2 regions of the Pseudomonas sp. H3_E07 genome follow, and region 1 is predicted to be linked to the other one. Evidence: riboswitches for the same ligand, from Rfam matches in the RefSeq annotation. Region 1 holds a riboswitch; the other holds the start of a gene.

Evidence for each region. Region 1 has a riboswitch for cobalamin ahead of AB4O08_RS21825 (ABC transporter substrate-binding protein). Riboswitches for the same ligand answer to the same signal wherever they lie in the genome.
Region 2: it holds a riboswitch for cobalamin, as region 1 does, so the genes downstream of both, cobO (cob(I)yrinic acid a,c-diamide adenosyltransferase) here and AB4O08_RS21825 (ABC transporter substrate-binding protein) in region 1, are expected to answer to the same signal.

What each region holds. Positions count from the first base shown of each region.
Region 1 covers NZ_CP162795.1:4,752,009-4,755,810, forward strand. The annotation lists gene AB4O08_RS21815 (ABC transporter ATP-binding protein) at 1-260, opposite strand, end outside; gene AB4O08_RS21820 (FecCD family ABC transporter permease) at 257-1,261, opposite strand; gene AB4O08_RS21825 (ABC transporter substrate-binding protein) at 1,258-2,268, opposite strand; cobalamin riboswitch at 2,373-2,567, opposite strand; gene AB4O08_RS21830 (DNA/RNA non-specific endonuclease) at 2,604-3,530, opposite strand; gene AB4O08_RS21835 (M4 family metallopeptidase) at 3,659-3,802, shown strand, end outside.
Region 2 covers NZ_CP162795.1:4,465,475-4,469,276, forward strand. The annotation lists gene AB4O08_RS20505 (C40 family peptidase) at 1-471, shown strand, start outside; gene AB4O08_RS20510 (C40 family peptidase) at 616-1,155, shown strand; cobalamin riboswitch at 1,253-1,503, shown strand; gene cobO (cob(I)yrinic acid a,c-diamide adenosyltransferase) at 1,583-2,194, shown strand; gene AB4O08_RS20520 (cobyrinate a,c-diamide synthase) at 2,191-3,522, shown strand; gene bluB (5,6-dimethylbenzimidazole synthase) at 3,519-3,802, shown strand, end outside.

The sequences.
Region 1 (3,802 bases):
TCGGCCTGCTGTTCCACCACCGCCAGCTGCTGCGCGATGGCGCGGCGCGACAGCTTGCCCAGGCGTTGGCCGCCCAGTAAGACTTCGCCGGACGCCGGCGTGCGCAGCCCGGCGAGCAGCTTGAGCAAGGTGGATTTGCCGGAGCCGTTCGGCCCGACGATGCCGAGGGTTTCGCCCGGCTGCACGTCCAGATGGATATCGCGCAGCAACTGCGCTTCACGCACCTTGAAGCCCAACCCTCTGCAGCTCAGTACTGTCATCGCGCATTCCTCCGGCCAATGAGGATCAGCGCAAACACCGGCGCGCCGACCAGCGCCGTGACCACGCCGACCGGAATCACCTGGCCTTTGATCAAGGTGCGCGACAGTACATCGGCTGCAATCAAGAACAACGCGCCGCCCAACGCACTGGCCGGCAGCAAGCGCGAGTGCCCGGTGCCGAGCAGCAGGCGCACGGCGTGGGGGATTACCAATCCGACAAAGCCGATGGAGCCAACAATCGACACCATCACCGCCGTCACCAGGGCCGCGCAGCCCACCAGCACAAATTGCACCCGGCGCACCGGAATGCCGAGGGACGCTGCCGAGTCGCTGCCGAAGGTAAACGCATCCAACGCACGGCGGTGCCACAGGCACACCGCCAAGCCTGCGACGGCCACCGGCACCGCTAACCACACCGAGGGCCAGCGCACACCACTGAGGTTGCCGAGCAGCCAGAACAGGATGCCGCGCGCCTGTTCGGAACTGGCGGATTTGGTGATCAGGAAGGCGGTGAGCGCATTGAACAACTGCGAGCCGGCAATGCCCGCCAGAATGATCTGGCCGGTGCCGCTGGCCGAACCGCTGGCGCGCGCCAGCAGGATCACCAACGCAAACGCCGCCATGGCGCCAACAAACGCGCCCGCCGACAACGAAATCAACCCGCCGCCCACGCCGATCAACGCCACCAGCACCGCGCCAGTCGAAGCGCCGGCACTGATGCCCAGCAGGTAGGGATCGGCCAGTGGGTTGCGCAACAGCGATTGCAGGATCACCCCGCACGTCGCCAGCCCGGCGCCACACGCAGCGGCGACCAGGGCGCGGGTGAGGCGGTAGTTCCACACCACGCCTTCGTCGATGGGGTCAAGCACGTAGCTGGCCGCCCACAGTTTGTTGGCGAGCACCTGGAGCACGACTTGCGGTGAGATGGCGGTTTCGCCGATCGCCACCCCCGCGAGTAGGGCGGCTAATAGCAGGGCCAGGGCGAGTAGGGTGCGCGTCATTTGGGCAGGTCGTAGCCGTCGATGGCCGTGGCCAGTTGCTCAAGCCCGTCGAACGTGCGGATGCTGGCCTGCAGCGCCAGGGCATCGAGGATGATGATGCGGTTGTTTTTCACCGCGTCCATGTTGCGAGTCACGGGATCGCTGCGCAGGAAGGCCAGTTTCTTTTCATGGTCGTCGGCGGGGTAGCGGCGGCGGTCCATGCGTGCGATCACCAGAAAGGTCGGGTTGGCCTTGGCGAGGGTTTCCCAGCCGACGGCGGGCCATTCTTCAACGGATTGCACCACGTTGTGCAGACCGAGGGTTTCCAGCATGAACTCTGGAATGCCCTTGTGGCCGGCCACGTAAGGATCGCTGGCCATCTCGGAACTGGAGAACCACACCAAGGCACTGGCTTGCTTGAGGCCTTTGCTTTGCACGGTGGCAACAGATTTGGCCAAGCGTACCTTGAGGTCGTCGTTCAACTGTTGGCCGCGCGCCTGTACGTCGAAGATCTCGGCGAGTTGGCCGATGCTTTTATAGATCGTTTCGATACGGAACGGCTCCAGCCGTGTGCCGTCGGCGCCTACCAGGTTGTCCTTGCCTTCGCAGTCGGAGGGCAGCAGGTAAGTGGGGATCTTCAGTTCATGGAATTGCTCGCGGGTGCCGACCACGCCCTGGGGCCCGACCACCCACTCCAGCTCGGCGGCCACCAGCTGCGGGCGCTTGGCGATCACGGCTTCAAAGCTCGGCTCATTGTTGGCTAGCCGCTCGATGCTGTCGTTCTGCACCTTGTACTGCGGCAGTACGCTGTTGAACCACAGTGAGGTGCCGACCACTTTGTCCCCCACGCCCAATGCGTAGAGCATCTCTGTGGCCGCCTGGCCGATGGTCACGCTGCGGGCGGGGGCTTGCTGGAAGGTCAGGCGACTGCCGCAGTTTTCCACGGTCAGCGGGTAGTGGGTGGGCGCGGCTTGGGCGAGGGCACAGAAGCCCAGGCCGGTGAGCAGGGCGGTAACGCGTGGCAGCATGGGGCAATCTCCGAATGAACCGTACGTGCCATTCGGAAATACACCCTTAAGCGCTGCACTAGAAAAACAGGCAAGAATGTCCTTCCCGGACACCCCGCCGGTTGGTAATTGAGCTTGGGCCGGCAGGTCTCCTGACTGATGCGTCGTCGCCAGGCTCCGGCCTTCCCGGACAAGGTCCAGTGGCATCAGGGAGCAGGCTCAGCACCTACAGTTGCGGGGGCAGTTCCGATTGGCGAGGGTGTACCGCGCTTCGGATTCCCTATTAGTCCCGTTTGGGAACCGGCGCGGTATGGTAGTTGATTAGGGCGGGGCGATATAGCCCGAGGCACGCTCGGTCAGAGACGAATGTCTTCAGGCCCCTGTATCAGCGCTTCAATCCGCGTGCCGGTGGCGCGTTCTTCGTTGCTGAAGCCGTCGTAGTCGGCCAGGTTGGCAAAACGCAGGCCGGTGAGGCGTTCTATCTGGATTACGCTGCGCTGGTAGGTCCTGAGCTGGCCGAACACCAGGTCGAGCTGGCCCAGCTCGCGGCTCTGGTCGATCATGTAGGCGCTGGCCGAAGGCTTGCCGTCATCGCTGAGGTAGGCGACCACTTTCCAGAACGCCTTGGGGATCTGGACGCCCCGGTACACCCGGTCGTCGTCGGCGAACACCGGGCCGGTGAACACGGTGGCTCGGGCTTTCCAGCGCTGGGTGTTGTCGAGGATGTAGTCTTCGAGCTCCAGCCAGGTTTTCTGGTTGAACCCGCTCATCTGCGGTGAACAGTTGGTGAAATGGAAGGTGTCGAAGTTGGCGGTTTGCGCCGCGTCGCCCCAGTTGGGGTCTTGTCGGCGCACCAGGTGGCCGCGATCCAGGCCGTTGCTGGCATACAGTGCTTCGCCCACCTGCGCATCAATGGGCAGGCGTCCGTCGTAGGCCCAGGTGTCGTTGCTGCGAATGATGTCCACATGCTGCCCGCCATCGATGTTGACGCCCACATACAGCGCGAGCCGCTTCGAGCGTGACATCGTTATCGAGAAGTGCGTGTAGTCCAGGCGCTTCTGGACATCGCCGGCCAAGGTCTCTTCAACCGTAGGCCAGGGCACCCCGAAGCTGCCGAGAAAGTCCTCAGCGTAGCCGCGTCGGTCCTTCAAGTCGTTGGCCGAGGTGACGCGGGGCGTCGCGGCTCGTGCCTCCAGCAATGTGGGGCTCGGTGCGATCAATGGGCGCAGGTCAGCGAGCCTGGGGCGGTATGAAAGGTCGATTTTGGCTTTACGTGCGGGCATCGGTCAGTCCTCCTTGGATAAACACGACTGCAACATAGGTTAATGACAATTGATGACACGCGATAACCCCTGGAGGCTATCCTGAATCGATGACCCGGACGTTGTTACCTGCCAAATGGAGCCAGCCAATGTGTGTTCGCCAGCCGAATCGTAATCCGATTTTCTGCCTGATCCCGCCCTATATGCTCGACCAGATCGCGCGCAACGGGGACAAAGCGCAACGGGAGGTCGCGTTGCGCACCCGCGCCAAGGACACAACGTTCCGCTCGCTA
Region 2 (3,802 bases), 290 kb from region 1:
CTGGCAACTGAAAAAGAGCTGACCAACTTCTCCGGTAGCAAGCCTTACCAGCTTCCCGTTCTGGCCGACAGCATCCTCGAACGCGGCATGTCCCTGATCGGTACCCGTTACCGTTTCGGCGGCACTTCTGAAGCCGGTTTCGACTGCAGCGGTTTCATCGGCTATCTGTTTCGTGAAGAAGCGGGCATGAACCTGCCACGCTCCACCCGTGAAATGATCAACGTGGATGCACCGTTGGTCGCGCGCAACAACCTCAAGCCCGGTGATCTGCTTTTCTTCAGTACGGCAGGGCGTGGTCGTGTGAGTCATGCCGGTATCTACTTGGGCGACAACCAGTTTATCCACTCCAGCAGCCGTCGCAGTGGCGGTGTTCGAGTCGACAACCTGGGCGACAGCTACTGGAGCAAAACCTTCATCGAAGCCAAGCGCGCACTCGCCATGGCCCCGACGACAGTTACCGCTAGCAAGTAAACTTAAAGTGATACTTGAAGTTTGACGTGTAAGCGCTAGAATCCCTGGACATTGTTGTAATCCGTTCGCGCGAGCTTTGCTTGCGCGTTCTGGTTTTCAGCGTTCGGCAGCGAAAGCCGCATCCAGACCAGGATTGTTCTGCCCATGTCGACCTCGGCCCGCCTGATCCTCATTCTTTGCGCCGCGCTGCTCAGCGCCTGCGCAAGTCGTCCACCGCCGCCCGCTCCCGTAGCGGTGAAGCCCAAGCCGGTGTTCAACTATTCCAGCCAGAATTTCTCGCCTGCGGCCGAAGACGTCCTCTTCCGTGCCCTGGGCCTGGTCGGCACGCCTTATCGGTGGGGCGGCAACACACCGGACTCCGGGTTTGATTGCAGTGGCCTGATCGGTTTTGTCTTCCGCGACGCTGCCGGCATCTCCCTGCCGCGTACCACTCGCGAATTGATCGTGATGCGTGCGCAAGATGTCAGCGAGCAGAATCTGCAGACGGGCGACCTGTTGTTCTTTGCCACGGGCGGCGGTTCACAGGTCAGCCACGCCGGGATCTACGTCGGTGAAGGCCGTTTTGTGCATGCACCGCAAACCGGTGGTACGGTGAAGTTGGACACCTTGTCCAAGGCGTATTGGCAGAATGCCTACCTGAGCGCCAAGCGCGTGTTGCCAGGCAATCTGGCGCGTAATCCTTAGAAAGCAGCGGCAGGTTTCACGCGTGAAGCTGCAAGCGGTGCGATGCCTGCTTGCGGCGATCAGCTTGAAGCTTGCAGCTCGCCCCTCAAACTACTACCCTTCGCCGCTTGTTCCAGGTGCTCTGTGACCCATGGGTCGACGGAGTGAAACAGGGAAGCCGGTGAGTGAGCGCACTTGTACACAGTGACGCCGCGATCCCGGCGCTGCCCCCGCAACGGTAAATGAGTCAAGACGCTGCCTTTTGCCACTGTATCGCTCGCGATATGGGAAGGCGCAGCGTCGGTCTGCGCTTCTATAAGACGCGCGCCACTCATGAGCCCGGAGACCGGCCTGCAACATCCAACAGCATCACGGTGGGCGATGCTTGGCTGTCTGTTTTTTCTTTTTCCTGCCCGCCGTTTTTGTCCAGCCCCAACGGAGAGCTGCCATGACCGATTCCCCCGACCGCGACGAACGCCACCTGGCGCGCATGCTGCGCAAAAAAGCCGTGATCGATGAACGCATCGCCAACTCCCCGAACGAGTGCGGCCTGTTGCTAGTGCTGACCGGCAACGGCAAAGGCAAGAGCAGCTCCGCGTTCGGCATGCTGGCCCGAGCCATGGGGCACGGCATGCAGTGCGGTGTGGTGCAGTTCATCAAGGGGCGCAACAGTACCGGTGAGGAATTGTTCTTCCGCCGTTTCCCCGAGCAAGTGCGCTTTCATGTCATGGGCGAAGGCTTCACCTGGGAAACCCAGGACCGCCAGCGTGACATCGCCGCCGCAGAAGCCGCCTGGGCGGTTTCCCGCGAGTTGCTGCAGGACCCGTCTATCGGTCTTGTCGTACTCGACGAACTGAACATCGCTCTCAAGCACGGCTATCTCGACCTGGACCAGGTGCTCAGCGACCTGCAAGCCCGCCCGCCGATGCAACACGTGGTGGTCACCGGCCGCGGTGCCAAGCCTGAACTGATCGAAATGGGCGACACCGTCACCGAAATGGGCATGCTCAAACACGCATTCCAAGCCGGTATCAAGGCACAGAAGGGCGTCGAACTTTGAATCAGCCCCGTCATTGCCCGGCCGTCTTGATTGCCGCACCGGCGTCCGGCCAGGGCAAAACCACCGTCACCGCCGCGCTTGCCCGATTGCACCGCAACCTGGGGCGCAGGGTACGCGTGTTCAAATGCGGCCCGGACTTCCTCGATCCGATGATCCACGAACGCGCCAGCGGTGCGCCGGTGTATCAATTGGACATGTGGATGGTGGGCGAGCAGGAAAGTCGTCGCTTGCTATGGGAAGCGGCGGGGGAGGCGGACCTGATCCTGATCGAAGGCGTGATGGGCCTGTTCGACGGCACACCGTCCAGCGCCGACCTGGCGCGACACTTCGGCGTGCCTGTCTTGGGCGTGATTGACGGTACGGCGATGGCCCAGACCTTCGGCGCGTTGGCCCTGGGCCTGGCACGTTATCAGCCGGATCTGCCGTTTGCCGGAGTGCTGGCCAATCGCGTTGGCACCTTGCGTCACGCACAATTGCTCGAAGGCAGCCTCACCGAAGGCCTGCGCTGGTACGGCGCGTTATCCCGCGAGACCGGTATCGAACTGCCTAGCCGTCACTTAGGCCTGGTACAGGCGAGCGAACTGAACGACCTCGATGTGCGTCTCGATGCAGCCGCCCAAGCGCTGGGCAGCAGTTGCGAAGTGGCTTTGCCGCCGCCAGTGACCTTTGCCGCACCGGAAGTGATCGAAACCCCGCCATTGCTCAACGGTGTGCGCATCGCCGTGGCCCGCGACGAAGCCTTCGCGTTTACCTATGGCGCCAGCCTCGACCTGCTGCGGGCAATGGGCGCTGAACTGGAGTTTTTCTCGCCGATCCATGATCGCGAATTGCCTGATGTCGACAGCCTCTATCTGCCCGGTGGTTATCCGGAATTGCACCACCAGGCGCTGGCGGAAAACACCTCGATGCTTGACGCCATCCGCGCTCATCATGCCGCCGGCAAACCGCTGCTCGCCGAATGCGGCGGCATGCTCTACCTGCTGGACTCGCTGACCGATGTCGAGGGTGTTCGCGCCGAACTGGTGGGCCTGCTGCAAGGCGATGCGGTGATGCAGAAGAAACTCGCGGCCTTGGCGCTGCAAAATGTCGAATTGCCCGAAGGCACGCTGCGCGGCCATACCTATCACCACTCCCTGACCACCACCGAATGGCAGCCGATTGCCCGTGGCCTTAGCCCCAATGGCGGACGCGGTGCCGAGGCGGTTTATCGGCAGGGGCGGATGACGGCTTCCTACGTACACTTTTACTTCCCCTCGAATCCCCAGGCGGTGGCCGCATTGTTCGCGCCCGATCCTGTAGGCGCCGGCTTGCCGGCGATGAGGCCATGACCGACAACGCCTTCCCCGAGGCCGACCGCCAGGCGGTCTACCGCGCCATCGCTGAACGTCGCGACATGCGCCACTTCAGCGGCGGCACTGTCGCCCCGGAATTGCTCCATCGTCTGCTCCAGGCCGCGCACCAGGCACCCAGTGTCGGCCTGATGCAGCCCTGGCGTTTTATCCGCATCAGCGACCGTCCGTTGCGTGGGCAGATTCAACAACTGGTGGAAGAAGAACGCATACGCACCGCCGAAGCCCTGGGTGAACGCTCCGATGAGTTCATGAAGCT